Paraglaciecola sp. L3A3: one gene and its partner. The main gene of each other region encodes a partner of the protein of the gene in region 2 in a complex. Links are inferred from orthologs where the notes say so. Each region holds a gene or a part of one and is shown on either strand. Other genes may lie near its edges. The genes, in order: rne and pnp.

The links.
Region 1: the proteins of pnp (region 2) and rne are in contact, whole or in part, in a cryo-EM structure (PDB 9QH0), measured with the Escherichia coli proteins. The link is inferred for Paraglaciecola sp. L3A3 from one-to-one orthologs.

Annotation. Positions count from the first base shown.
Region 1 is NZ_CP047023.1:2,301,308-2,317,222, forward strand. The notes cover bases 7,435-10,870. They hold rne (ribonuclease E), read right to left. Parts: upstream 10,566-10,870; coding sequence 7,635-10,565; downstream 7,435-7,634. Other genes in these bases: GQR87_RS09645 (DEAD/DEAH box helicase), read right to left, coding at 7,435-7,461. Outside these bases: GQR87_RS09620 (ATP-binding cassette domain-containing protein), read left to right, coding at 1-1,312; GQR87_RS09625 (RluA family pseudouridine synthase), read left to right, coding at 1,315-3,006; GQR87_RS09630 (ABC transporter substrate-binding protein), read left to right, coding at 3,079-3,861; GQR87_RS09635 (YaiI/YqxD family protein), read left to right, coding at 4,228-4,671; sodium:proton antiporter NhaD, read right to left, coding at 4,771-6,015; more of GQR87_RS09645, read right to left, coding at 6,127-7,434; 23S rRNA pseudouridine(955/2504/2580) synthase RluC, read left to right, coding at 11,142-12,095; GQR87_RS09660 (nucleoside triphosphate pyrophosphatase), read right to left, coding at 12,145-12,735; 23S rRNA accumulation protein YceD, read left to right, coding at 12,868-13,395; rpmF (50S ribosomal protein L32), read left to right, coding at 13,406-13,576; phosphate acyltransferase PlsX, read left to right, coding at 13,595-14,620; GQR87_RS09680 (beta-ketoacyl-ACP synthase III), read left to right, coding at 14,624-15,583; fabD (ACP S-malonyltransferase), read left to right, coding at 15,613-15,915. UniProt on the Escherichia coli protein: Endoribonuclease that plays a central role in RNA processing and decay. Required for the maturation of 5S and 16S rRNAs and the majority of tRNAs. Also involved in the degradation of most mRNAs.
Region 2 is NZ_CP047023.1:3,212,335-3,227,780, forward strand. What follows is about bases 4,185-7,151. They hold pnp (polyribonucleotide nucleotidyltransferase), read right to left. Parts: upstream 6,745-7,151; coding sequence 4,624-6,744; downstream 4,185-4,623. Other genes in these bases: GQR87_RS13435 (DcaP family trimeric outer membrane transporter), read left to right, coding at 4,185-4,440; GQR87_RS13445 (DUF2339 domain-containing protein), read left to right, coding at 7,052-7,151. Also shown: GQR87_RS13420 (PAS-domain containing protein), read left to right, coding at 1-591; GQR87_RS13425 (response regulator transcription factor), read right to left, coding at 539-1,198; acs (acetate--CoA ligase), read right to left, coding at 1,225-3,165; more of GQR87_RS13435, read left to right, coding at 3,322-4,184; more of GQR87_RS13445, read left to right, coding at 7,152-8,173; GQR87_RS22385 (hypothetical protein), read left to right, coding at 8,254-9,897; GQR87_RS13460 (family 16 glycosylhydrolase), read left to right, coding at 9,995-10,990; GQR87_RS13465 (MliC family protein), read right to left, coding at 11,043-11,366; GQR87_RS13470 (sodium:proton antiporter), read left to right, coding at 11,533-13,335; GQR87_RS13475 (DUF2058 domain-containing protein), read right to left, coding at 13,395-13,964; topA (type I DNA topoisomerase), read right to left, coding at 14,053-15,446. UniProt on the Escherichia coli protein: Involved in mRNA degradation. Catalyzes the phosphorolysis of single-stranded polyribonucleotides processively in the 3'- to 5'-direction. Also involved, along with RNase II, in tRNA processing.

The DNA of each region.
Region 1 (15,915 bases), 910 kb from region 2 along the record:
AACCGCCTTTATTGCTGGTCAAGGTGAATGTATCCAAGGAGACAAAACGCTGACGGAAGATTTTGCTTGGGTCTCAGTTGAGCAGCAGTTAGCGTTAATCGAAGCAGTGAAAGAAAAAGAGTGTGCCGATATTCTGGATATTATCCCGATCCCCACTAAGGTAGAAGAAATTATATTCGACGGCATCGATAAAAATCAGCTTGAAGAAACTCTTATTCATCAGGTTTATCAAGTGTTTACATTAACCGACTTGTTAGACAAGCCTTTTAGAGCATTATCTACCGGTGAAACACGAAAGGTTTTATTAAGCAAAGCGATTTTTCAACAACCTAAATTGTTAATAGTAGATGAGCCATGGGACGGTTTAGATACTCAAGCTAGCGCTCGTTTGGCTGAGTTATTTAGTCAAATGTCTAATTCAGTGACCTTTGTCTTTGTATTAAATCGTTTGAGTGAAGTGCCTGCTTATTGCCAGCAATTAGTCTTAATGGAAAAGGGCAAAATGAACTGGCAGTCAGAAGTGACAGATAATTTAGCTTTTCTACTTTCGCAAGTGCGCCAATTAACTCATTTGCAACAAACTGAATTATCTTTGCCCAGCACAGATAGTGATAGTTTTGCTCCTCGTCCTTTAGATTCAACCGTACCTTTAGTGAAAATATCCAATGGTAAAGTGAAGTATGGGCAACAGATAGTCTTTCAAAAGTTAGATTGGACTATATGGCCTCAACAACACTGGCAAGTCACTGGACCGAATGGTTCAGGTAAAACCTGTTTATTAAATCTGATCACAGGTGATAACCCGCAGTGTTATGTGAACGATATTTTTGAATTTGGTTTTCAACGAGGGAATGGCGAAAGTATTTGGCAAATTAAGCAATACATCGGTTATATGTCTAATGCATTTCATTTAGATTATGGTGTCAACTGCTCAGCATTACATGTGGTGTTATCGGGATATTACGATAGTGTAGGACTATATCAGACGCCAACTACTACTCAGCGTCAATTGGCAAAGCAGTGGTTGGCAATGATGGCTCTAGAGCATCAATCAGAAACTCCATTTAAGCAATTATCTTTTGGTGACCAACGTTTATTATTAATTACTAGAGCTATGGTAAAACATCCTACTATGTTGATTTTAGACGAGCCTTGTAATGGTTTAGATGAAATTAATCGACTTAAAGTATTAGCACTCATTGACTTGTTAGCCCGTGAAGGTAGTACAACTTTATTGTATGTGAATCATCATCAAGAAGATGTCATTCCGAGTATAAAGCATCACTTGTCTATGCTGGATTATAAACAATAAATATGGAGTTGATTGACGACAAGTGTTTTACTCAGTTTGTAGAAAGTACAGATAAGTTTTCGTTACCAGAGCGTTTTACTTTTCCATTTTATTATCAGCCCCATCCTCTATGTATAATGGCTGCAGAGCAGTTAAAACAGCATATAGCGATGCAAAATAGATGGCAGCATAATTTTGGCTTAACTGACGATGCTAACAAAATAATTGGTAAAATGTTTGGGGTGCTGTTAGTCAAAAATAAACAAGGAAAGTTGGGGTTTTTGTCTGCTTTTTCTGGAAAATTAGCTGAACAAAATCATATTAGTGGTTTTGTGCCTCCGGTGTTTGATTTATTGGCTGAAGATAGTTTCTTTTTATCTGAACAAGCTGAGATTAACCGAGTTAATCAGCAACTAGAAAGTTTAGAAAATTCCATAGAATTGTTACAATTACTTGAACAGCTTCAAGGGGTAAAACAACAAAGTAGTAAAGAAATTTCTGAGCTGAGGAATGAGTTAAGCGACAATCGTCAACAGCGAAAATTGACTCGGCAAACTATCGCCGAAGAATTAGCAAAACAAAACAAAGAAACTATTCTGCAAACCTTAGCCCAACAAAGTGTAAATGATAAATGGCGGTTAAAAGAGTTAACCAACAAATGGCAACTTAAGTCTGAAGTAATACAAACTCAAATAGATACCTTTGAACATCAAATATCATCACTTAAGCTGAAACGTAAAAGGTATTCATCCCAGTTACAAAATAAAATATTTTCTCAATACCGATTTTTAAATAAAAACTTAGAAAAAAAAAATTTACTGGATATTTTTGCTGGCACATCTTTAGGCACACCTCCTGCTGGAGCAGGGGAGTGTGCAGCTCCTAAATTATTACAATATGCCTTTTCACATCAATATACTCCCTTGGCCTTGGCCGAATTTTGGTGGGGTGCTTCTCCTAAATCTGAAGTGAAAAAACATCAACAATTTTATCCCGCTTGTACTGGAAAATGTCAGCCTATTTTAAAACATATGCTGACTGGAATGGAGGTCGACGATAACCCTTTATTGAAAAATTATGGAGAAGGGAAACAGTTAGAAATTGTGTATCAAGATAATGATCTCCTTGTGGTAAATAAACCAGCGGAGTTTTTGTCGGTTCCGGGTAAAGATGTCTCTGATTCTGTATATCAAAGAATCAAACAACTTTTTCCTACAGCCGCGGGCCCATTGATTGTGCATCGCTTGGATATGTCCACTTCAGGTTTAATGGTGTTAGCTTTGAATAGTCAAACCAATAAAGGGCTACAGAAACAATTTATTCGTCGTCAAGTTGAAAAAGAATATGTGGCTTTGGTTGAGGGATTAATAGAAAACGAACAAGGTGAAATTAACCTGCCATTAAGGGGCGATTTGTTCGATAGACCGAAACAGCTTGTTTGTTTCGAACATGGCAAACCTGCTAAAACTGTTTGGCAGGTATTACAAAGGTTTCCGCAAAATGGTCGGACTAAGGTGCTGTTAAAACCCCATACCGGACGGACTCATCAGTTAAGAGTACATTGTGCTCATGTTGAAGGGCTGAATATGCCCATTGTTGGTGATGACTTATATGGTACCTTAGATGAACGGTTATACCTTCATGCTCAAAGGTTGGCTTTTGTTCATCCTGTTACCAATAAACCTTTGGTCTTTGAGTGTAAAGCCTGTTATTAGACTATCGTTGAATAGTGTTTTAGTCCAAGTCGATTATTATTGAATTGGTTATATAAATTCTCGGTTAAATGTATGCTTATCCCTTATGCAAAGAGATTACACAAAGGTCTAATCTCTATTTTATTAATCTGTATTACTAGTGGTGTGTTTAAAGCTGCTTCAGCAAACTCAGTGACATTAAAACTGGCTGCAACTGATTGGTGTCCTTATACTTGTGAAAATAACATAAGCAAAAAGGGGATTGCTTATGATTATATACAATTCCTTTTTAAACAAAAAAATATTGCACTTGATGTATCATCTTATCCTTGGGCTAGGGCAATAAGGCAGGTAGAAAAAGGTAAATTACATGGACTATTGACTGCTGTCCATTCTGAAAGTCCAAATTTATTATTTACTCAAAGTGCGATGATGTCATATCAAATGTGTTTTTACGGTAAAGAAGGTTCTAAGTGGCAGTATGCTGGTGAGCATTCGTTGAAAGATATTCGATTAGGAGTGATATCTGAGTATGGTTATGGTCAACCAGTTGATCAATATTTAGCAAATAAAAGAAGCCAATATAATGTTGTTAAACTGAGCAGTAACCAAGCCTTGCAACAACTGATTTCTTTAGTTGAAGCTGAGAGAATAGATGTGCTTATCGAAGATAAAAATGTGATGAATTGGTATTTCAAAAACAGCAAACAGAATTCACTGAATAAATTGGGCTGTTTAGCCGAAGAATCTTTATATTTAGCCATGTCTCCTAAGGTTAGTTGGAGTGAAGATGTAATTGATTTCTTGAATAAAGAATTCCAAAAAGAAACCAATCAACAATGGTTGCTAGAGTATGCCCAAGTCTATTATCAATAGTCTATGTAGGTAACCTGAATACTGGATAAGCTGAACCTATCGATAACGCTCTTTTTGTGCATAGCGGCGTTGTATTGTCTAGCAATAACAGGTTGTTACGTAAGACAATCCGCCTTGCTATACAAGAAAAATTTTGTTTCTTACCATAGTTTACTATTCTAAAATCAGTTATAAATCCTGCCATTATTCGCCGAGAGGATCAGATGTCTAAATCGTTTGATTTTCAAAAAATATACGCAAGGGTACAAACTTTTATGCAAGAGCAAGGAGTTAATCGAAAGACATTCTGAATTTCTAGCAAATTAATATTGTTTATTATGGGTAATGCCATTTATCCTTAGTAAATCAATATAAGTAGGAATCGATATGAAAATTTGGGTGGACGCCGATGCGTGTCCGGTAGTGATAAAAGATATTCTATTTAGAGCCGCACAACGTAAAAAAGTGCAAACTATATTTGTAGCCAATCAATATATTCGTACACCACCGTCTAAATTTATTAGTTCTCAACAAGTCAGTGCAGGTTTTGATGTAGCCGATGATGAAATTGTTAAACAAGTTGAGCCTAATGATTTGGTGATCACTAGTGACATTCCCCTTGCCGCAGAAGTGATAGAGAAGGGGGCATTAGCCTTGAGTTCGAGGGGAGAGTTGTTTACCACAGAAAATATACGCTCTAGACTGAATATCCGAGATTTTATGGATACTATGCGAGCAAGTGGTGAGCAGTCAGGTGGACCACCGCCATTAAATCAAAAAGACAGGCAGAATTTTTCAAATCATTTGGATAGGATTTTAGCGACAATTTAGTCAACTTTGGGGGAAGCCTTGTATTAGGTGATATTTCTTGCCATTAAACAATCGCCGAGTTCGTTCATACCTATGGATATGAACGAACTGGGCTATTTTTTAGTGAATGAAATTGGCAAGTGTTAAAACCAATACATAACCAACAGTATAGGTAATTAATAGCAATAAACTGTATTTAGCGTAACGACCAAAAGTTAAGCCAGGTACTTTACTCATACATACAATACCTGCGGCAGAGCCTATCACTAACAATGAGCCACCTACACCCACGGCATAAGTTAATCCAAGCCATGAAGCTAAATCCATATGGATGTCAGTTTTCAATAATGCAGCTGTAAGAGGTACGTTATCAACAGCTGCTGAGGTAATCCCCATAATATAATTGGCGTAAATAGGTGGCAGGTGTTTATACAGCTCTAATAAAAACTCTAAGGCGTGAATTTGTTCTAACATACCGACCAGTAGCAATACACCTAAGAAGAACAATAAAGTGTCGAATTCAATGTATCGGATATATTCAATAATAGGGTCCCGATCATCATCATCATTACACACTTTAGCAAATATAAACATGATGGCTAAGCCTGCTAAAAAGCTTAAAACAGGCGGGATTTCGTATAAGACATTACCAAAAATTGTCAGCAGTATGGTACTTAGAAATATTAGTGCAATACCATAGTCCAGTTTACGAATATCTTTCTGTTGTTGTTTAATCCTTACTCGTCCACTCATGCCAAAACTTAATAATGTAGCCAAGGTCAATACCGCGATAAATGCAGGCAAAGATAACCACAATAAGTTTAAGATACTCACTTTATCGGCAAGAAATATCATTAATGTGGTGACGTCTCCAGTGATTAATGCGACCCCTCCAGAGTTAACAGCAAATACCACTAGTACGGTAAAACGTATGGTTTTATTAGGCGGTAAAGACAGAGATAGGATAAGTGCTACAGAGACTAATGTTGCTGTGATGTTATCTGCTAAAGACGAAAAAACAAAACTAAATATGGCAGTAAAAAATAACAGTTTACGCTCGCTGATAGACTCTGGCATTGCGCGGTGTAATAAATTAGCAATGAGTCCTTTTTTGTTGAGGTAAGCAACAAAGGTCATAGCCGCGACTAAGAATAGCCATAAAGAAGATATATCAGCTAAGTTTTCCCTAAGTTGATGATCAATCAAATCCCGTTCTATGCTCGAAGGAGCAAAAATGAACAGGGCAATCCAAGAAAGGGTTCCGAATAATAAGGTGATTTTAGCTTTATTGATATGAATGACTTCTTCAAAAATCACCCCGATTAAAGCCAATATGGCTAAACCAATTAAAACGTAATGTAACAGCATAAGAAGAAAAATGTTTTCAGTTTGAAATTTCTGGCGATTTTAGGCTTAAATCACCAGAATTCAAGAGGGTGTTTATATCAATACACCCTATATTATTTGTGTTTGGGGTTAAGCTTGAGAGTTATTGCTAGGGTTGTTTCTGCGGGCTCTGTTAGGTCGATTGTTTTGTCGACTAGCGGGCCGAGCAGTACTCGAACCTTGTTTGGCTTTGCTACCTGTATTTTGCCCATTGTTTGCTTGATTAGGTTTAGGCTTTTTCGGTTTTGGGGCCTTAATTGGACGCTGATCTAAACGAGAAACTGGCAAAGGTTGTGAAGGTTCAAATCCAGCAATGGTTTTACGTTGAATGACTTGTTTGGTCAGTCTTTCAATATCCACTAACTGTTTAAATTCTTCTAAGGTCACCATAGATATAGCTTGGCCAGTTGCGCCAGCTCGACCTGTACGGCCAATTCTATGTACATAGTCTTCCGCTACATTGGGTAAGTCAAAATTGACTACTTGTGGCAATTGATCAATATCAATTCCTCGGGCAGCAATATCAGTAGCAATTAAGGCTTTAACTTTACCTTGTTTAAAATCAGCTAAGGCTTTAGTTCTTGCCCCTTGGCTCTTATTACCATGGATTGCAGCTGCAGTAATACCTCTAGCTTCTAGCTGTTTAACGATGCGATTCGCACCATGTTTCGTGCGGCTAAATACCAATACCTGTTGCCAGTCATTGTCTTTAATTAAACGTGTGAGAATGGCTGTTTTTTGACTTTTATCGACCGGGTAAACCCATTGTTCGACTAAATCAACTGTTGTGTTAGCAGGTGATACCGATACTTCAACAGGGTTATTTACCAACCCTTTGGCTAATTGACGGATTTCATCAGAAAAGGTGGCAGAGAACATTAAATTCTGACGATTTTTCGGTAATAATTTTAATATTTTTTTAATATCATGAATAAAGCCCATATCTAACATTCTGTCGGCTTCATCTAAAACTAGTATTTCTAAGTCGCTAAACTTCACTGCATTTTGATTGTATAAATCTAATAAACGACCAGGTGTGGCTACTAGTATATCTACACCTTTTCTAAGTTTGACCATCTGTGGGTTGATCCCTACACCACCAAACACTACTGCTGATTTTAACGGTAAATCACGACCATAGGTTTGTACACTTTCAGCAACTTGAGCAGCTAATTCTCGAGTTGGCGTTAGAATTAATGCTCTAGCTTGATTTGCTCTGGCTGGTGTACCTTGGCTTAGTCTTTGTAATATAGGCAAGGTGAAGCCTGCAGTTTTACCTGTGCCTGTCTGTGCAGCAGCCATGACATCTTTGCCTTCTAATACGGCAGGGATGGCTTGGGCTTGGATAGGAGATGGGTCGGTATAACCCTTGGCAGTAACAGCAGACAATATTTTAGGGGATAAGCCTAAATCGGCAAAACTCATAGATAACTCTCAAAATAAGGTAAAAAATAAACGATTAAAAATTCATCGCGGGCGCGAGAGGATACAGGAATAGGCTGACTTTATCTAGATAAACAGTGGCTATCAACAAAAATGCCGCATTAGGTCAAACCCAATGCGGCATAATTTTTTAACTAATTTCTAGAATTAGTGTATTAAGCGTCAGTTCCAGGGCGGAATGCAGGAGCATTCGACTTACTGGTGGCACTTAATAAAGCTGCGGTTTTCTGCGACTTTTTCAGTTCAGGTCTAGCGTCATCACCTAGTGAAGCAATCTTAACTTCAACAAAAGCTTCATCAATAGATGTGGGTTTAGTCATAGGCGCTGAAGCTGTTTTCTTTTGTACTGGCTTATCTACAACTTTTAACGCTGACACTTTTTTGCCGCGACTTTTAGTTGGCGCAGTTTTGGCTTTTGGTGTTTCGATTACAAGCTCGGCTTTTGGTTCAGTTGCAATTTCAATTTCAACTTCAACCTTTGGTTCAGTTGCAATTTCAACTTCAACCTTTGGCTCAGCTTCAACTTCAACCGTATTTTCAGCAGTGGCAGTATCTTTCACGGCTTGTGGTGTTTCAGTTTTAACTTCAGGCGTAATCACAACGTCTTCTTTCGTTGACTCTGCTACAGTACTTGCTGTGGGCGCAGATTCTAGAACAGCTTCAGAAGTTGCTTCAGGTGTTAATTCTAATGACACTTGCTGTGGTGTTTCTGCACTTGTTATTTCAGCTGTTTTAGCTGCTACCGGTGCTGGTTCATCAAACTGTAATTCATCTTGTTTCACATTGTCTTGTGTCACAGGTTGAACTGTTTCTTGTTCATCATTTTCTCGACGGCGCTTTTGTCCCGCAGAACGAACATGTCTAGGTGAACGTCGGCTGCGAGTACGAGGTGTAGATTCGTCTTTAGTATTAGAGTCTGAACCTTGCTTAGCCTCTACATTTACATCAGCTGTTTCTGCCTTTGTTTCAGTTTGTGGCGCAACTGATTTTTGAACGGGGGCTGGCGCTTCAGATTTAGTTGTTACAGGTTTTACTGCAACATTGTTGTCTTCTACAGCAGCTGCAGTAGCTTGAGTTTGTTCTGGTTTATCAGCTTCTACTCGGACACTACGGCGATTGTCACGACGTTTACGACGTTCAGCGACTTGCTCTTTCTTTTTAGTAGGAGCAGCCGGTTTAGCTTGTTTTTCAGTTTGATCAACAGCTGCCTTGTCTTCTTTACGTGGTTTACGTGTGTCGTTTCTAGGTTTACGTTCTTTACGAGCAGGCGCTTGTTCATTACGCTCTTTGTTTTCGAAATTTTTGCCATTTCGTTTATTTCTATCTGGACGCCCATTATTATTTCGACGCTGATTAGTACCTTGATTACGAGTATTAGTCGTTTTCTTAGGTACCACTTTTTCTTCAGTTTTAAATAAATCGTTAAACCATTTACTGAGTTTTTCTAGTAAACCTTCACTTTTTACTTTTTCTTTAGTAGCAGCTGGTGCTTCTTTTTTGCTAGGTGCAATAAGACTTTGTAACGCAGGTTGCTCTTTAGGAGCAGCTGGCGCTATTGTCTTATCAGTAATGGTTTCTTCCATCTCGATTAGAGGTAAGTTATAGCTCATTTCCTGAACGGCATCATCAGAACGTCGACGAGAAATGCTATAATGAGGCGTTTCCATATTAGGATTAGGTATAATCATTAACTGTACTGAATGACGCTTTTCAACACTACGTACAGAGCGTCTTTTTTCATTCAATAAGTAAGTAGCCACATTAACCGGTAACTGGGCTTCAATTTGCCCTGTGTTATCTTTAATGCTTTCTTCTTCCATGATACGTAATACAGATAATGCTAAAGACTCTGTACCACGAACCGTACCGTGGCCACTACATCTTGGGCAAACATTATGCGCAGAATCACCTAAAGAGGGGCGTAAACGTTGACGAGACATTTCCAGTAAACCAAAACGTGATATGCGGCCTAGTTGTACTCTAGCTCTATCACCTCTAACTGCATCTTTCATGCGGTTTTCAACTTCACGTTGATGGCGTACAGGGGTCATATCAATAAAATCGATAACTACTAAACCACCTAAGTCACGTAAACGTAATTGTCTGGCAATTTCGTCAGCAGCTTCTAAGTTAGTATTAAATGCTGTTTCTTCTATATCACTACCTTTGGTTGCGCGGGCAGAGTTAATATCGATAGATGTTAACGCTTCTGTTGGGTCAATCACAATTGAGCCACCAGAAGGTAATCTAACTTCACGTTGGAAAGCTGATTCTATTTGGCTTTCGATTTGATAATGGCTGAATAATGGTACATCACCACGGTACAGTTTTACACGACTAGCATAGTCTGGACGCATCTGTTCAACGTGTTTTAGAGCTCGTTCGTGTACACTGCTTTTATCAACTAATATTTCACCAATATCACGTCTTAGATAATCGCGAATAGCACGTACTACTACGTCACTTTCTTGGTGAATTAAGAATGGAGCAGGGCGAGACTCTGCCATTTCTGTGATACGACCCCAACCTGAAACTAGGTAGTCTAAATCGTACGCAAGTTCTTCTGAAGATTTACCAACACCAGCGGTACGTACAATAAGTCCCATACCGTTGGGTAGTTCTAATCCACTTAACGCCGCTTTTAAATCAGTACGCTCATCACCTTCAATGCGACGAGATATACCGCCAGCTCTCGGGTTATTTGGCATAAGTACAAGATAGCTGCCCGCCAAACTGATAAATGTAGTCAATGCGGCACCTTTTTGGCCTCGCTCTTCTTTATCAATTTGTACAATAACTTCTTGGCCTTCTTTTATCACTTCTTTGATATTAGGGCGGCCTTCGAATTTATAGCCTTGAGGGAAATATGTTCTAGCAATTTCTTTTAATGGTAAGAAACCGTGGCGATCTGCGCCATAATCTACGAAAGCAGCTTCTAGGCTTGGTTCAACGCGGGTAATAGTACCTTTGTATATATTGGATTTTTTTTGTTCATGGCCTGGACTTTCGATATCTAGGTCATATAGCTTTTGGCCATCTACAAGTGCTACGCGCAATTCTTCTTGCTGCGTAGCATTGATTAACATTCTTTTCATTCTTGTTGCTCGGTATTGTACCGATCATCACAAAGTAAAGCGTTACATAGGGATTAGACAATCATTATATGCAGCCTCACGACTGTATGCTTAAAATTAAGTTTTGCGTCTTAGTGTTATTTCATTAATTATTTAATGTTTTGTTTTTTAACACTTTATCCATACTTTATGGACACTAAACTAGACGAAGTATTAGTTTAATTACATTGTTTTATAAAACTTATCAGTATTCGAACTATATATGCTTGTCTGGCATCTTATTTATTCAAATATTTTGTCAATTCATTTGTAATCTTTACATCTAGTGCGATCAGTCATTATTTATGTCGCTGATGTAATGGTTCTGTTTTACCTTGGCTGCGAAAAGTTACTCACTTCACAGTTGGTTTGCATATACTTTTACGACTTGTTGGTCGGTATTGCTTGCAGAACTAATAATCTATATTTGCTTTCATACACACACTTCATGTGAGAAAACCGACGCATTATCACATTAAACCGCTAATACTGGCAAGATATTAAATTTATGCACGACTTCTTTATTAATTCGGTTAGAATATGCGGCTTATGACAGATATATCATTTCAAAAAGTTCAATTTATAACAGTCGAACCTGAGCTCGAAGGGCAGAGGATTGACAATTTTTTGCGTACTTTATTAAAAGGAGTACCTAAAAGCCTCATTTATCGTATTTTACGTAAGGGAGAAGTGCGGGTAAATAAAAAGCGGGTTAAGCCTGAATATAAATTAATCGCTCACGATGAGTTACGTATTCCACCCATTCGGGTCTCAGAGCCAACAGAACTGCCATCTACAAATTTAGATAAAGTGTCGAGTTTAGAAAATAACATTTTATTTGAAGATGATTGCTTAATTGTGTTAAACAAACCATCAGGCACCGCTGTGCACGGTGGTAGTGGTTTAAGTTTTGGTGTGATAGAAGCCTTTAGAGCATTGCGGCCTCAACAAAAATTTTTAGAATTGGTACACCGATTAGATCGTGATACGTCTGGCTGCTTATTAATAGCTAAAAAAAGATCGGCTTTAAAAAACTTACATCAGCAGCTTATCGATAAAAAGGTTGATAAACGATATCAAGCTTTAGTGGTGGGAGAATGGCCTGCAAACCGGTTTAAAGTAAAAGCTCCTTTATTAAAGAATACTCTCAAATCAGGGGAAAGAGTGGTGTTAGTTAATGAAGAAGGCAAACCTTCTGAAACACGCTATCGTATTCTTGAATCTTATGCAGGTGCCACCTTAGTAGAAGCATCACCTATTACGGGACGTACACACCAAATCAGAGTGCATTGTTTACATGCAGATCATCCTATTGCGTGTGATAATCGATATGGTGCTAAACACTTTGATGAAAGAATGCAGAAGATAGGTCTAAAAAGATTATTTTTACATGCTCACTCATTGGCATTTCAGCATCCTGCAACAGACGAAAGAGTGACGTTTAAAGCGCCACTGGAGCCTGGCTTAATAGCAGTATTGAAAAGGTTAAGAAATCAAACATAACTGCTGTATTGAGATTTGCCTTTTTAACTTTTTAAAAAGGCAAATTTAATTACTTTCGCATGTATTTAAATACATCTACCTGCATTTTATTAAATAGCTCAATTAAACCAATTAAAGGTAGACCGATTAAACTATTTGGATCTCTGCCATTTAATGATTCAAACAATGCAATGCCTAAACCTTCACTTTTAAAACTTCCTGCACAGTCGTATGGTTCTTCTATTTGTAGGTAAACAGTGATTTGTTGTTCTGTCAGTTGTCTGAATTTTACTTGGTATTGATCAACCATAAACTCCAATTCCTTATTATTTTTGTGAGCAACACATAATCCGGTGTGAAATATCACGGTTTGTCCACTCATCATTAATAATTGTGCTTTAGCATTTTCAAAATTACCAGGCTTACCTAATGTTTGCCCATTACAGCTGGCTAATTGATCTGAACCAATAACGTAATGGTCGGGGTTTGACTGACTGATGGCTTGAGCTTTATTGATAGCTAAACGTAACACTTGGTCATTAATTGATTCGTTGTTGATTTTTGTTTCATCAACTTTAGGGGCTATCGCGTCAAAGGGCAGACACAACTTTTTTAATATGTTTTGTCGATAAGAAGAACTGGATGCTAAAATAATTTTCATTGTTTTTAGATTCATTATTTATCAAAAAATAAATGAAAACACATATACCTTTATATAACCACTAATCTTGTTGACGATAACTGTTATATTTTCTTTGACTAAATCAATACATATCTATATTATTCGCGCGCTATGCAGAAAGTGAAATTACCCAAGCAGGTTGATCCTGTCAAAAGTGCCACCAAACGCTCCGATTATCGGGGTATTGTTGCTACTTGTGAAATGCCAAGACTGCTTGAGTTAGTAGTTGATATTGCCGAAGAAATCGATGTTGAAGTTAAGTTCTCAAAAGACGAGCAGGGTCTTACTTATTTTCAAGGTCATATGGCATGTTCAGCGTCGCTTCTCTGTGAAAGGTGTAACCAAGCTTATGAACATCAAATTGATGTTTCTTTCTGTTTCAGTCCAGTGCAGAGTTCTGAACCAGAAGATAGTGATGAGTTACCGGATGTTTATGAACCGGTAGAGGTTAATGACCATGGAGAGATCAATTTATTTCAAGTACTTGAAGACGAACTGATCTTGTCACTGCCGATTGTAGCCCTTCATGCAGAGGAGGATTGCAGTCAAAAGCGTGACAACATGAGCTTCGGAAAAATTGAACCGGTAGATGAACGTCCAAACCCGTTCGCGGTTTTGAAAGAACTTAAGCGAGACTAGGAGTAAAGTAATGGCTGTACAGAAGAGTAAAAAAGCTCGTTCAAAACGTGGTATGCGTCGTTCACACGATGCATTAGGTACTACGACTTTGTCTGTAGATTCAACGTCAGGTGAGACACATGTTCGTCATCATGTGACCGCTGATGGTTACTATAAAGGCAAAAAAGTTTTATCTCTTTAATTATTAAGTGATAGAACTTTGAGTCATCTAACGATAGCGTTAGATATCATGGGGGGCGATCACGGCCCCCATATTATTTTACCCGCAGCCAAAAAAGCGCTGCAAGAAATCCCGCATCTGCAAATTATTCTATGTGGCACTGAAAGTGTTATGTCTGAATGGCTCACTCAACAAGATCAAAATATTCAATCTCGTATTCAATTAGTAAATTGTTCGCAAACTGTTTCTATGGCTGAAACACCCACTCGTGCTTTCAGGCACAAAAAAGATTCGTCAATGCGACGTATGTTGGATTTAGTGAGTGAAGGCAAGGCAGATGCTTGTGTTAGTGCTGGCAATACTGGTGCGCTTTTAACCATGGCATTTTATGTTTTGAAAACATTGCCAGGCATTCATCGTCCGGCATTAATCTCAAAGGTACCTACCAGTAACAATGGTCGAGTATATTTGTTAGATTTAGGCGCTAACGTTAACTGTGATTCTGAGGTATTATTCCAGTACGCAGTGATGGGCTCAGTATTAGCTGCGCAAATTGCCAATATAAGCCAACCTAAAGTGGCATTACTTAATGTAGGCGTAGAAGACATTAAGGGAAATGATCAGGTTAAGCAAACGGCTAAATTATTAAATGAATCAAAATCAATTAATTATATTGGTTTTGTGGAAGGTAACGATATTTTCAGTGAGAAGGCTGATGTTATTGTGACTGACGGCTTTGTTGGAAACATAGCCTTAAAATCTTGGGAAGGTTTAGCAAACTTTGTTATTCAAGAAGTAAAAAAGGCTTCTCAGCAAAATTGGTTGTATAAATTCTTAGCGGCAGTGGCTTTACCTTTATTAAAGGTTATTTACGCTAAGATGAAGCCCGACCAGTATAATGGGGCGAGTCTGATAGGATTGCGCGGAATTGTGGTTAAGAGCCATGGTGACGCCTCTTCTGAAGCTTTTTTGTACGCGATTAGACAAGCTGTACTAGAAGTTGAGATGCAGGTGCCAGATAAAATTAAAGATAAAATTGAAGCAGTATTAATGGAGCGTCACTAATAAATGAATTCCAAAATAATTGGTACAGGTAGTTATTATCCAAGTGAAATAAGAACAAACTCTGATTTGGCTAATATGGTTGATACGTCAGATGAGTGGATAACTGATCGAACTGGAATCAAAGAAAGACGTATTATTGGTGAAAATGAAACCGCAGCAACTATGGGTGTTGAAGCCAGTAAAAAAGCGTTAGAAGCAGCAGGAATTGACGCTAAATCTTTAGATATGATTATTTGTGCTACTACTAGTGGCCGATATGCTTTGCCTAGTACAGCTTGTGAAATTCAAAAAGCATTAGACTGTGATGGTATTCCGGCTTTTGACGTAGCTGCAGCTTGTGCTGGTTATTGTTATGCATTAAGCATAGCCGACCAGTATATTAAAACTGGCATGATGAAACGCATTTTAGTTATTGGTACAGATTGTTTAAGTCGTTTAGTTAATCCTGAAGATCGTACTATGGTAATTCTGTTTGGTGATGCAGCAGGAGCCACTATTATAGAAGCAAGTGAAGAACCCGGTATTTTATCTACCCATATTCACGCAGCAGGTTCCTATGGTGACTTATTAAGTGTCGGTAATCCAGCTCATGGTGTAGAACAATCAGTGCATGAAAACTGGGGCTCGATGAAGGGCAATGAAGTTTTCAAAGTGGCAGTGACTAAATTGAGTGAAGTGGTTGAACAAACTTTAAAAGCCAATAATATGCAAAAATCAGATCTAGATTGGTTAGTGCCTCATCAAGCTAACTTTAGAATCATTAAAGCGACGGCTAAAAAATTAGATATGTCATTAGATCAAGTAGTGATGACCTTAGAAAGTTACGGTAATACCTCTGCAGCAACAGTTCCTACGGCATTAGATACAGCAATTCGGGATGGTCGTATTAAACGTGGGCAAAATCTACTTTTAGAAGCTTTTGGTGGCGGTTTTGCTTGGGCATCTGCTCTAATCAAATATTAATAACAAGCAATAAGATTCGAGAATAAATTATGAGTAAACAAGCATGGGTTTTCCCCGGTCAGGGCTCCCAGTCTCTAGGTATGCTAAGTGAATTAGCGACTGAATACGCAACAATTGAAAATACATTTAAAGCAGCAAGCGACGTTTTAGGTTACGACCTTTGGGATGTCGTTAATAATGATGCTGATAAGTTAAATCAAACTGAAGTGACGCAACCTGCATTACTGGCTGCAAGCTACGCTATCTTTCAAGTATTGAAGGAAACAGGTGTTGCTTTACCTGATTATATGGCTGGACATAGTTTAGGTGAATATTCTGCATTAGTTTGTGCT
Region 2 (15,446 bases):
ATATTTGCAGATTTTTACCGTATAAAAGACCATTCCGAACAGGGAGTTGGCTTAGGGCTTGGTGTTGTTGCTAGGCTAAGTGAACAGCTAGATGTCCCCTTAACGGTAAGATCTGTGCTGGGTAAAGGAAGTTGTTTTTCTATTCTATTACCCCGTATTAATGCACAAACATCACAGATGCTTGAACAAAAGCCTAAATCGTCTCAGGCCTTAGCAAGCCTTAGGGTACTTTGTGTAGATGATAAACTAGAAAACCTTGACGGGATGAATGCTTTATTAAGCAAGTGGTCGGTAAATTTTACGGGAGCCCGTGGTACTCAGGAAGCTTTTAAAACTCTTGATAATTCCATCCCCCAAGTATTAATAATGGATTATCATTTGCAGGAGGATTACAACGGTTTGCAATTAATCGAACTTATTCGTGAAAAATTGGATTATGCTATTCCAGCGATACTGGTCACAGCAAATGAACAGGAAGATATCCACACTCGTTGTACTGAAGCCAATTGTGCTTATCTAAATAAACCAGTTAAACCGGCTAAGTTGAGAGCTCTGTTACAGGCGGCGCTAATTCAAGTTGCGAAGCAATAAGCACAGCTTGAGTCCGGTTATTGATATGTAATTTTTTGAAAATTGCGGTGACATGGGCTTTAACTGTTGCCGTAGCAATATTCAGATTGTAGCCAATTTGTTTATTTAATAATCCGTCACGCATATAACATAGCACTTTATACTGGGCTGGGGTCAGGCTGGATACCTTATCAGCCAACTCGGTAAATTCACTGTCTAATTCAACTTCGCTTGCCGCAAAACTTTCTGGCAACCACACATCACCTTCAAGCATAGTATTAACTGCTTCGGCAATTTGTGCCGCGCCGGTTGTTTTTGGTATAAAACCCAATGCCCCTAGATTAATAACTTTAGACACAATATTTTTGTCTTCTATACCTGATATCACGGTAACTGGGAGGTCTGCAAATAGTTTGCGTATGTGAATTAAACCGAACAAGTCGCCACTGCCCGGCATATGTAGGTCGAGTAGCAATAAATCAATATCTAGATCTTGTTGAAGAAGGCTGACAGTCTCGGTCAGATCGCTCGCTTCTATTATCTCTAAGGGGTCAAAATGGGACGCTAAGGCACTACTAAGAGCGTCACGATATAATGGATGATCATCAGCAATTAGTAGCCTTAGCATAGTGTTCCCATAAAGTTATCGTTTTATTATTTATTCAACCTTTGTTGGATCAGTGTATCAACAACTGATGGGTCTGCCAATGTCGATGTATCACCTAATTGTTCATATTCGTTAGCAGCAATTTTACGCAAAATTCTGCGCATGATTTTCCCCGATCGGGTTTTGGGTAATGCATGAGTCCACTGAATCAAATCAGGTGTGGCAATTGGACTAAGTTCTTTACGGACCCAATTGATCACATCTTTGGTAAGCGCATCATCACATACTACGCCCTCAATTGGCGTGACATAAACGTAGATCCCTTGGCCTTTTATATTATGGGGATAACCCACAACAGCTGCTTCTGCAATGGCTTCATGTGAAACTAAAGCACTTTCAATTTCAGCCGTACCTAGACGGTGGCCAGAGACATTCAGAACATCGTCTACTCGTCCAGTAATCCAATAGTAGCCATCTTCATCTCGCCTAGCCCCATCCCCAGTGAAATAGTTACCTTTATAAGTGGTGAAATAAGTTTGAATAAAACGTTGGTGATCACCATAAACAGTTCGCGCTTGTCCAGGCCAGCTATCTTTTATTATCAAATTACCTTCTGTCGCTCCTTCTAGTTCTGTGCCCTCACTGTCAACCAATGCAGGTTGAATACCAAACAATGGACGTGTTGCAGAACCAGGTTTTAAAGGGGTGATACTTGGTAAAGGTGAAATCATCAATCCACCTGTTTCAGTTTGCCACCAAGTATCAACAATAGGACATCGTCCTTTGCCAATTTTTTCGTAATACCAATTCCATGCTTCAGGGTTAATCGGCTCACCAACGGTTCCCAATAAACGCAGAGATTCTCCGCTGATCCCCTGTGCCGCACGATCACCTTGGGCCATCAATGCTCGAATAGCAGTGGGAGCCGTATATAAAATATTAACTTTGTGTTTATCGACAATTTGCCCTATCCGGCGAACATCCGGATAGGTAGGCACACCTTCAAATAGTAAAGTTGTTGCTCCATTTGCCAATGGCCCGTAAATCATATAACTATGACCTGTTATCCATCCAACATCAGCTGCGGACCAAAAAACTTCACCTTTGTGATAGTCGAATACATATTCGTGTGTCATGGCTGCGTATAACAAATAACCACCTGTCGTATGCACCACCCCTTTAGGCTGCCCGGTTGAACCTGAGGTATACAGAATAAATAAAGGATCTTCAGCATTCATGACTTCTGGTTCACACTCAGCGGGACAATCTGCTACAAGTTCATGCCACCAGAAATCTTTTGCATGCCAATCTACCTCTGAACCAACATGTTTAAACACAACAACATGTTCCAAAGTTGCGCATTCATGCTCTTCAAGTGCCACATCAACATTCGCTTTTAATGGTACCGTTTTGCCTGCACGCATACCTTGATCGGCGGTTATTAAGACTTTTGCGCCACAGTTTTCGATACGATCTGCAATTGAGTTTGGGGAAAACCCACCAAAAATAACTGAATGCACCGCCCCTATTCTTGCACATGCCAGCATTGCATAAGCAGCTTGAGGAACCATAGGCATATAAATAGCCACACGATCGCCCTTTACTACGCCTAATTTTTTTAGTCCATTTGCTAGTTTTGACACTTCGTCGTGTAAGCTTTGGTAACTAATTAACTCACAGGACTGAGGATCATCTCCTTCCCAAATGATGGCAGTAACATGACTGCGGTTTTCAAGATGACGGTCAATGCAGTTATAAGATACATTAAGCTGACCATCCTCGAACCATTTGATAGATAAGTTATTTGGGTCGAAAGAAGTGTTTTTAATAATAGAGGGGGCTTTGTACCAGTCTAATCTTTTCGCTTGTTCAGCCCAAAATTCATCTGGTGATTTCACCGACTGTTTATAGAGTTCAAGATAAGCTTGTTCGGTTAAATGACTATTTATTTTTGCCTGTTCAGGCACCGGATATATTTTTTCTACCATGTCTACATTCCATATTCTGTATAAATTTCATTGAGATACTTTATTCTCATCAGAAAACATGGAAATGGGACTTTAGTCTTATAGACCATGAGCTTATATGCAATTTGATAATTCTGGTTCAAAGTTTACAAAGATTTAACACTCTAGGACAAACACATGAATAACATCATAAAGAAAAGCACAGCACTTGGTCTATTGCTTGTGGGTACTCAGCTCATTAGTTCAACGGCCAATGCAGCGCCATTCGAAATAGACTTCAAAAATGGTAACAAGATCAAGTTTGGCGGCTATTTAAAAGCTGATGCACGATATGTCAGTGGAGATTTAAATTACCAGGATTATTGGATAGGCAATAATCCTGGGGCAGTAGATACTTCTAAACTGGGATTAAATATAAAAGAAAGCCGCTTCAACATTTCTTATATTCATGGTGATTGGACTGGCTTTGTTGAAATGGATTTTTACGGTGGCGGCGGGAACGAAATTATTAGTAATTCTGTGAACCCACGTTTACGTCATGCTTTCGTAAAAAACAAAAACTGGTTAATCGGTCAAACATGGTCAACTTTTATGCCTCTAGCTGCTTTGGTTGAATCTTTAGATTTTGGTGGACCAATGGTTGCAGAAGGATTTATAAGACAAGTGCAGATCCGATATTCCGTTGGGAATTGGCAATTTGCTTTAGAAAACTCACAGACCTTTGGAGACAATGACGGCAATGGAGTATCGGGCAATGTTGGCGTAACTGGCAGCAATAATGATCCAGATAGTAAGATGCCAGATTTTGTAGCCAGATATAACTTTCAAGGTGATTGGGGACAAGCGAGCGTAGCAGGATTATTAAGAAAAGTAGACCAAGGTGGAATCGATGCCACAGCGACAGCGATTAGCCTTTCCGGTAAAATAAACTCAATTGGTAAAGACGATATTCGTTTTCAGTTAACACTTGGCGAATCAGGTCGTTACGCCGGAATCACGTTAGCTACAGATATTGTTGTTGACCCAATAAGCAATGAAACAAAAACAGAGGACACAACGGCTTGGTATGTTGGATATAGAAGAATGTGGAGCGATGAGTATCGCAGTACAATTTTTTACGGTAATGGTGAAACCGATATTCTAGGACATGACCGTTCTCATTACGCTGTTAACCTTATCAGGCAATACACGCCTAACATGATAATTGGTGTTGAGCTTGGTAAATATGTTGTCGATGACGGAGGTTTAGATCTTGATTCGAGCTATCTGCAAACTTCAGTGAAGTTCACCTTATAGGTTTAAGACTTGTTAGCCCCAATCCGGCAATAAATCTTAATGGATATAAAATAATACCAACTCCAATAAATGTACACTCAGCGAGAATTTAATGGAATTGGTAGTATTCAGTTTGATGTGTAATACCAATAAAAAAGGAGCCTTGCGGCTCCTTTTTAGGTTTTAACTTAACTCAGCGATAACTTATTCGTTACCTTCAGCAGGCGCTTCTGCTGGTGCTGGTTTTTCGATTAAGTCTTTTATGCTTAAACGAACACGGTTTTGACGGTCAATTTCAACTACTTTCACGTCTAGGATTTGGCCTTCTTCTAAGAAGTCAGATACCTTGTTAACACGTTCGTGAGCGATTTGAGAAATATGCACTAACCCTTCTTTACCAGGTAATATTTCAACAAATGCACCGAAATCTACGATACGAGTCACTTTACCTGAGTAAGTTTTGCCGGCTTCAACTTCAGCAGTCACTTGCTCAATTTTAGAGATGGCAATTTCAGCTTTAGCTAGTTCAGTAGCGAAGATCTTAATAGTACCGTCATCTTCGATTTCGATATTACATTCAGAAGCTTCGGTGATAGCACGGATCATCGCGCCACCTTTACCAATTACGTCACGGATTTTATCTGTTTCTACTTTCATTGTATAAATACGTGGAGCAAACTCAGACATTTCTTCACGGTGACCAGCAATCGCTTGGTCCATTACACCTAAAATATGCAAACGTGCTTCTTTCGCTTGTTTAAGCGCGACTTGCATGATTTCTTTAGTGATACCTTCAATCTTGATATCCATTTGTAGAGCAGTAATACCACCAGTAGTACCGGCTACTTTAAAGTCCATGTCACCTAAGTGATCTTCGTCACCAAGAATGTCAGAAAGAACCACAAAATTTTCATCATTTTTCACAAGGCCCATTGCAATACCAGCAACAGATGCCTTGATAGGTACACCAGCATCCATCAATGCTAAAGAAGTACCACAAACAGAGGCCATTGAAGACGAACCATTTGATTCAGTGATTTCAGATACAACACGTACTACGTATGGGAAATCTTTCTCAGACGGCATTACCGCTTGAATACCACGTTTTGCTAAACGACCATGGCCGATTTCGCGACGCTTAGGTGAACCAACAAAACCAGTCTCGCCCACACAGTATGGAGGGAAGTTATAATGCAACATGAAACGGCTATCAGTTTTACCGTTTAAGCCATCAATCATTTGTGCGTCACGTTCTGTACCTAAGGTAGCAGCTACGATTGCTTGAGTTTCACCACGAGTGAACAAAGCAGAACCGTGAGTACGTGGTAACAAACCAGTGGCGACGTCTAGAGCACGGATCATCGCAGGATCACGACCATCAATACGCGGTTGACCAGCAAGAATACGTGAACGTACAACATCACTTTCTAGTTCGTGAACTAATTCAGATACTTCTTTAGCACTTTGCTCTTCATCAGCAGCAGTTATTTCAGCAACTGTTTTTTCTGTTAACGCAACGATAGCGTCTTTACGCTCCATCTTGTCAGAAATTTGGTAAGCTTCAGTGATACCTGCTTCTGCAAGTTCTTTGATTTTAGCTTTAAGAGCAGTGTTTTCTTCAACAGCTTGCCAATTCCAAGAAGGAGTATTGACTTCAGCAGCAAACTCACTTACCGCGCCAATGACTGTTTGTAATTGCTCATGGCCGTACATTACCGCACCAAGCATCACTTCTTCAGATAAAATATCGGCTTCAGATTCAACCATCAATACTGCACCTTCAGTACCAGCAACGACTAGGTCTAACTGGCTATCTTCAAGTTCAGAAGTACGAGTGTTTAATACATATTGTTCATCTTTATAACCAACACGTGCTGCACCGATAGGACCATTAAAAGGCATACCAGAAATAGCAAGAGCGGCAGAAGTACCAATAAGAGAGATAATATCGGTAGGAATTTCTGGGTTAGCAGAAACTACAGTTACAATAATTTGTACTTCGTTCATAAACCCATTTGGGAATAAAGGACGAATTGGACGGTCAATCAAACGCGAAGTTAATGTTTCGTACTCAGAAGGACGACCTTCACGTTTGAAGAATCCACCAGGAATTTTACCTGCAGCGTAAGTACGCTCTTGATAATTCACTGTTAGTGGGAAGAAATCTTGACCAGGTTTAGTGTCTTTTTTACCAACCACAGAAACTAATACACTTGTATCGTCCATGCTTGCTAATACAGCGGCTGTAGCTTGACGAGCAATTACGCCAGTTTCAAGAGTGACAGTATGCTGACCATACTGAAAAGATTTAGTAATAGGAGTCATTTTTTTCCTTTAAATTAATGTCGAGTAGCACATATGGAACTACTCATTTTGCTTTTTCTATATCGCTTCTAAATGCGGCGCATAGTATAGCGGCTCAAGCCGAGTAAAAACAGTCATTTGAGAATATTCTAAAAACTTAATTATGAGATATGTGACCAGTAGCACTTAAAGGTTTATTATTTTACCAAACTCAATGCTTTTATATTTTTTCTAACTTGTGATTTCAAGGTGTTTTCAAATTAGTCGAACCCATTATTCTGTGCTATTTTCGTTATTTATGGCTGATTAACCCAAAAAAAGGAAAAATGTGTCTTTGAAGGATCAACAAATTGAAGATTTACAACGGGAATTAGAACTCACTCGCGTAGACTTTTCTACTCGCCTGCATAAATTAGAACAAAAGATTGGTTTACTGAAAAATACTGCTGATCTCAACAGCCAAAACACAGTTACAAGCGATAGACAACAAATTGCTCCACAGTCATTAAAGTCCCACAACAAAGATATCTCTCCTGAAATACATCTAGCCGCAATCCTGGAGGAATCGCATAAGACTCATACCCCTTCATATATTGCCTATTTTATGAGAGAAGCCAATCAACAACTCTCCAGTTTATTAGCTCCTTGTGTTCAATTTGCTTCGCCTGTGATCAATTTATATAAACATTATCAAGCAAAAAACCAAGCTCCCATTTTTGTCTTTATGTTAATTGGCATAGTATTATTAGTTGCTGGATTTGGTTATTTAACTCAACTTTTGGTAGCTGAATTAGGCGCGGGCAGTAAAACATTACTACTGTTTATCGTCGCTTTGGCTACCACTTTATTCGGAGCCTATTTTGCAAAACGTAACCAGTACCCAGAATTTAATTCCGTTATTATTGCCTTGGGTTTATTGCTTAACTATATAACCGTTTATATGGCTGGCAGTTTTTACCAACTTCTCCCTGATTGGTTGGTATTACTAAGCTATTTTATTATTGCCATTATGGGATTTATTTTATCCAACAAATTCGACACTAAGATTGTCAGCAGCTTATCTATAATAGGCGGGGCAGCTATTCCCTTGATATCCCAATTAGATCAGCTAGGTACTATTTATTATTTAATTGGTTTAGGCTTTATAGTGCTAACCAGTCTCTATCAAGCCAATCAGAAAAATTGGCCGTGGTTAAGTTATACCAGTATTTTTGTTACCTATTCTTGCCTAGAGTTTTTACTGCTATTTGCTTCTCACTCCACTTTTATCGCTTTATTCAGTCAAGGTTTTTACTGCTTATTTTTATATTATTTGTGTCGTTTGTTTACTTCTCAGAACAGTTTTAGTAAAGACTTTATCTTATTATCTGTGATTACCTTATTCGCCAATATTGGTATTTTATATCAAACTGAATTCAACAATCTGTGGATACTGCCTAGCCTAGCCTAGCCTTTATCAATCTAAGCATTAGTGCTTACCTAGCTATCCATGCAAAGAAACAAAACTCTTATACCTGTAATTTACATATTATGTATGCCAGCACTTGGCTGTTAGTCGCTATTATTAGCTGTTTAGTCCCCGACTATTGGGGCTTTGCTATTGCCCTAGAAGGCTTATTTATTTTATACCTAGCCTTAAAAGAAAATTACTACTCAGTGCGTATTGAAGCTTATTCATTATTGGTGTTTTCTCTGGCCCATGGGATATTTGCCATTTTTCCCTATTTTCCCGATCCCGCACTACTCACACTACAAGGTAACTTAGTGGTTGCCAGTATTGGCGGAATAATATTTGCGAGTAGAAAAATATTAAATATTGATGCAAACAAAACTGGCTGGGAAATTCAACTTAAGCAAAAATTAAGACCTATTGAATCAATCTGGCTGAGCCTATTCATATTATCCCTACTATGGCTTCAATTGGCTGAATGGATGGCAATAGCCCTATTACCATTACAAGTTTTGTTACTGTCTAAATCTTATAGAAAAGTCTGTAAAGTCTCAGAAGTAATGGTTTATTTAACTGGTTTAACTGTCATAGCGATTAGCATTTTAGGGATCATAGAGGTGCAATCACTGTCGTTTAGAGATTTACCTAATTACGCTAAAACATCATTAGTTTTTGTTTTCCTAGAGTGTTGGTTATTAGCAGAATTTTACCGCCGAACTGGACGAACGGGCACACTAGCACATATAGCAGAAACTCTCAGATTGGCGTTTTATCTTATTTTACCTCTGACATTTTTACCTTCTGCTTTCAAACACTATAGCGAATTATCGGCTATTGCTGTGTGGTGTTCAGCATTGATAAGTTACCTATTAGGGCAACAAATTCAACATAGATTGCTAAGAATTCAAGCTTTGCTTATTTTTATTCTCGCGGCAGTATATAACCTTGTTTTTACCATCGACTTTTACCAGAGTCAGTTGTTATTAAGTGTTTTAGCTAACGTAATGGGATTGACACTATTCAGTTACTTTTTAATCAAAATTCACAAGCGTCATCTTCCATTATTAGACAAAAAAATTGCATCCATTAGCCTATATTACCTAGCCGGATGTATCGCTATCTATATGCAAGAATGGACGAATATTGTTTGGGCTGGAATAGCGACCAGTAGTTATATATTTGCTCTAACCTTATATTTATTAAGTCATAAAATTTTAATTCGAAATCGACGTACATTGGGTTATATCAATTTCTTTAATATCTTACTGTCGTGGTTATGTAGTTCAGTCACTGGCATTGGGCAAGACATCAGTAGCAGTATATGGCTGGCTCTAAGTTTAGCTGTTTTGCTTACCTTTTTAATTAAAGCCCAATTACTTAGTCGCCTACACTTAAAATTCATCAGTAATAGTAAAATTAGCTACACTTTACTGCATATTTTATTATCTATAAATTTTGCATTTTTATTGGCTAAATGGGAGCTGGCTTTATTAATTACCCCCTGCTTAATTTTGCAAGGAAGTTATTTATTCTTTACCCACAAACACAGTAAGTTTATTGCCAAACTTGCCCTAGCCTTTATGGCTGCAGGATTATTAAAATTAGGAATACTTGACACTGTAAATGCCCTGTTATGGCAAAAAGTAGTACTTATGATCAGTATTGGTATATTTATGTTAGCCGCGGCATTTATTTATCAAAAACGCATGAATCAAACAATTTAAATACATGTCAAAAACAACAAACATCACACGTTTATATTATTTAAATGTTTCTCTGTTATACTCGAAATATTCTTTTATATAGTGAGTTTTTGCCCGAATGAAACATAAATTAAACTTACCACTTCTAATCCAAACGACACTATCTGTTTGCTTGTGCTTAATATCGACAAATAATTACGCTACAGATACACAACCATTTAATACCAGCGCTAACGAAGTCTGGCAGTTAGATCCTAGCCGTTCTGACGAATTTAATAGTCCATTTATAGATTACGATAAGTGGATAAAAAATCCTAAGCATGTTCAAACTTGGAGCTGGGATAATGAAAATAACGCCTATCAAAAAGACGGAAACTTAACCATTCAGATGGTGTACAACCCACATAACAGAAACATCAGTAATGCCTGCTCTCAAGGTAACTCAATTCCCAATTCTGCCTTATATTTCAAATCAGCTATGTTACAAAGTAAAGCCGCAGGTACTATCGGTTATTACGAAGCGCGAATTTTAGGCTCGAAAAAATTTCCCGGCTTTTCACCAGCCTTTTGGATGTATAGTAATTTTGATGATACTCAATTAACTGAAGGGGCCGTCAGATACAGTGAAATTGATGTAGTCGAAATGCAACAAAGGCAAAATTTTAAGGCTGGCAACGAAAAAATAACCGACCATAATTTACATGCAGCTTTAACCAAAAAAGATGCCAAGGCCAATTCAACAGGCCGGGATTGGCGTAGACCAGGCAAATATCATGAACAAGAAAACGTCAATGTGTTAACTGCAGATCCCGGCAAACAATTTCACGTGTATGGCGCTAAAGTGACTGAACAAGAAATTATTTGGTATGTTGATCATACAGAAGTAGGCCGTGCTGAAAATAAGTATTGGCACCAAAGACCTATGCAAGTTGCTTTATCGCTAGGTTTAAGAAAACCCTATACTGAATTTAAATGTAATGGTTTTATTCCTATTAACCCTACTTCCGATATTAAAGGTTTTCATCCAAAAGATTTCAACCAAGATCCGCCGAGTATGACGGTTGACTACGTCAGAGTATGGACAAAAAAAGAACTAAGACAAAATAATCTGTAATCTCTAAATAGTGCTTTTAAGCTCAATCTAAAACCGAGCTTAAAAGCGAATATTATCTAGCTCTACAAGTTATCGCTGCCATACGGCCTATTTCTAAGGTAAGTTCATTACCTTTACCACGAATACTCACTTTCATATTTGTATAATAATAACCTGAAGCAGAAGGTTCTTGTTTTAGCTCAGTCACTTGTCCTTCACGTATTAATTCAGCTAATTCTTGCTCTTTATAAAAATGAACTAAAATAGGCTGACCTCGTTCGCAATCATAAGTCACCTCGTAATACTCTTGCTCGCTGGTCATTTCTGTAGACTGACCACAAGCAGTCAAAACCATCGAAACTATCAACAAAATATATTTTTTATGAAAACGAAACATTAATTTTCCTGTTTTTAGATAGGTGTATCAGCTTACATTATTCAGATTTTACACATTACCAATAGCGAGTTGCCAACAATATCAATTTTATTAATTCTTGAATAAGTCAACAAAACTGTGCTCAGATAGCACCTATACCAGCCAATAGTACAAAAAAGGACTAAACTTGAGCGATCCCATTATTTTGTTAGTAGCAGTAGGGCTTATCTCTATCGCTTGCCAATTTTTTGCATACAAAGTTAAACTGCCAGCCATATTACCCCTTTTAATTGCCGGTTTATTGGTTGGCCCAGTCGCTGGGTTCATTGATCCAGACTTGTTATTGGGGGATTTATTGTTCCCCATTGTGTCTTTGTCTGTGGCTATTATCTTATTTGAAGGGGCACTGACCCTAAAAATGGGTGATCTCAGTGGACATGGCTCTATGGTGCGTAATATGTGTACCATAGGAGCTTTAGTGACTTGGGTTATTGTCGCTCCCCTAGCCCATTTTGCTTTGGGCATGTCTTGGCAAATGGCGTTTTTATTTGGAGCAATAGTTACTGTCACTGGGCCTACCGTTATCGTCCCTATGCTTCGCACCGTCAGACCAAACAGTAAAATATCCAATATTTTACGCTGGGAAGGGATAATAATCGATCCTGTTGGGGCATTACTGGCTGTATTAGTATTTGAATATATTATTTCTACTCAAGATGCTTTAAGCCATACCTTATTTGCTTTTGCCTTAACGGTTTCTGTAGGGGTCGGGTTTGGCGCGTTTTTTGGTTATGTTATGGGACTATTATTGAGAAATAATGTGATCCCTCATTATCTTATTAATACAGCTGTGCTTACCATAATGTTAGGTGCCTTTGAAGGATCTAATATGATTGCTCACGAATCAGGTTTATTGACTGTGACCATAATGGGTATGTGGTTAGCCAATATGAAAAGAGTTGATGTTGAAGGTATATTAGAGTTCAAAGAAACATTGAGTGTCTTATTAATATCGGGCTTGTTTATTCTGTTAGCATCACGTATTGAACTCAGTGCAATTTTAAATTTGGGATGGGGCTCAATACTGGTATTAATTGGGATTGTTTTTATAGCCCGCCCTATTTCAGTCATCATCTCATCCTTAGGCACAGGTTTAAAATGGCAAGAAATAGCATTGCTTAGCTGGATAGCACCAAGAGGAATTGTTGCTGCAGCTGTGTCGGCATTATTTGCTTTAAAGCTTGAAGCATTAAATTATGCACAAGTTGACCTACTCGTACCTATGGTATTTTTAGTGATTATTTGTACCGTAGTATTACAAAGCTTAACGGCCGTGCAGGTAACAAAATATTTAGGTCTTCGAGCTCCCCCACCTTATGGCTTTTTAATGTTTGGTGGCGGTATTTTTGCTCGTAAATTTGCCAAAGAGTTACTTAAGCAAGAGGTGACAGTATGTATTGCCGATACTAACTGGGAAAGTATAAGCATTGCCCGCATGGAGGGTATTCCTAATTATTTTGGTAATCCTATATCAGATCATGCTTCTCGTACTATGGATTTATCTTTATACGGCACAGTGTTGGTTATGTCGCCTTACAAACAACTTAATCCACTAGTGACTTATCATTTTGAGCATCAACTAGGCAAAGGTTCAGTGTTAGGGTTAAGTAACAATGAAACCAAAAAACTCACTAGCCATCAAGTCTCTGAGTCCTATGCGAAAAAGTTAGGACTGTTTGCTGAAAATATCAGTTATGGCAAACTCACCGGCTATCTAACAAAAGGAGCCATAATTAAAACCACGCGTATTTCAGATGAGTTTTCTTTCGAAGATTACCTAGAAGAATATAATGGCCAACTATTACCTTTGTGTGCCATCGACCCCAAAGGGCGAGTAAACATGTATACCACTTCGAATAAAATTATTCCAAAAGCAGATTGGCGGATAGTCAGTTTGATTAAAGCCAATAACGAAGAAGATAAAAATTAACAGGGTAGGCTCACATCATGTGCTGTGAGCCTTTTTCTAAACATGGCTAAGTTACGAATTTACCAGTTCAAATCATCTGGAATTTCATAATCACCATACCAATCGTCTTCTTCACTGCTTTTTTGATCTTCAGCACTGATATTATCGGCTCGATAAACCACACTAGATTCGTCTCTCTCAGCAATTTTATTAGCTACAGGCATAGGCACTAATTCATAACCAGCGCCTAACTTAACCACAGCCAACTTACCTTGAGTAATTTGTTTTTGTACCGCAGGGCTAACATACATACGTTTAATCAATGTGCCATCGGTGAAGTTACACACCACATCTTCTTGGCCTTTTGAACCGCCAGTTTTACGTTGTTTATTGGCTTCAATGAGTTGTTTTATTTGCGCAACAATAGCCTTTTTTTCAGCTTCTAGCTTAGCTTGTTGGTTTAATTCTCTGTCTTTAGCTTTTTTTGCTTCAGCCACTTTTTCAGCCGCTAATTTAGCTTCATTGGTTTCAACAAGATTGTGTTTTTGTTTGGCTTTGGCCTGCTTATGCTTTTGTTGCCTAACTTGTTTAGCTTTTTTCTTATCCGCTAAACCCGCTTTAAGTAATTGTTCTTGAAGAGAAAGTGCCATAGTTTTATGCCATATTAAAATTGAAATTTTTTAAATTTAAATAAATACGGCAGCGTTAGCTGCCGTTATGAGAGGATAAATAAAATCTTTATTCTTTAGGTTTTTTACGTTTATCTTCTGCTTTCCATTTTCCGTCGGTATACCAAGCAGACCAACCAGATGCTTTACCATCTTCTTTTTCTGACATCACATATTGTTGTTTGGTTTTACGACTATAACGAACAATAGTGGGACTACCGTCTGGATCCGCAGCAGGGGCATCTGCTAAGTAATAAAACTTAGGCGAAATACGATCCCTAAAACGGGCGAGCTCCTCTACTTTTGGCGCACGAGTTTCTCTAGATTTAGGGAAATTATGTGCAGCTAAGAAAATACCAGAAGCACCATCGCGCAATACAAAGTGGGCATCAGACTTAACACATTCTAATTCAGGTAAATCAGTAGGATCCTCTTTCGGTGGTGCAGCTTCACCATTTCTCAGTAACTTACGAGTATTTTTACATTCTTCGTTAGTACAACCAAAATATTTACCAAAACGACCGCTTTTAAGTTCCATATCAGATTGGCACTTATCACACTCGATAATGGGACCTTCATAACCTTTAATTTTAAACGTTCCCTCTTCAACCTCTACACCTTCACATGTAGGAGTGTTACCACAAACATGCAGTTTACGGTTTTCGTCAACAAGGTAACTATCCATAGCAGTACCACAGATACCACAACGACGTTTAGAGCGTAACAATTCTGTTTCTAACTCTTCTTCATCATCGACCTTAATAACTTCGTCACCAGAGGTTAAATTCATGGTACCGGTACAACGCTCTTTCGGCGGTAAACTATAACCAGAACAACCTAAAAATACCCCAGTACTAGCAGTACGAACATTCATTGGACGTCCACATTTAGGACATTTAATATCAGTTGGTACGGCTTGATTCAAACGCATACCACCTTCTTCAGGTGGTTTTTCAGCAAGTGCTAATTTTTGTTCAAAATCAGTGTAAAACTCATTTAGTACTTCTTTCCACAACACATTACCTTCAGCTACATCATCGAGCTTTTGTTCCATGTTGGCAGTAAAGTCATAACTAATGAGATCATCAAAATTTTCTAACAAACGATCGTTAACTATTTCGCCCATTTTTTCTGCATAAAAACGTTTGTTTTCAATACGAGCGTAACCTCTATCTTGAATAGTAGAGATAATACTAGCGTAAGTTGAAGGTCGACCAATTCCTCGTTTTTCCAGTTCTTTAACCAAAGATGCTTCATTAAATCTAGCCACAGGCTTAGTAAAATGTTGTTTCGGATCAAGTTCTTTTAGTGCTAAGTTTTCACCTTCTTTGACATCGGGTAACAACAAATCTTCATCGCCTTTTTTACGTTGAGGATTTTGCACTTTTGTCCAACCATCGAATTTTAATACACGACCTTTAGCAGTTAATTCAAAATCCCCTGCTTTCACTCGAATAGTACTCG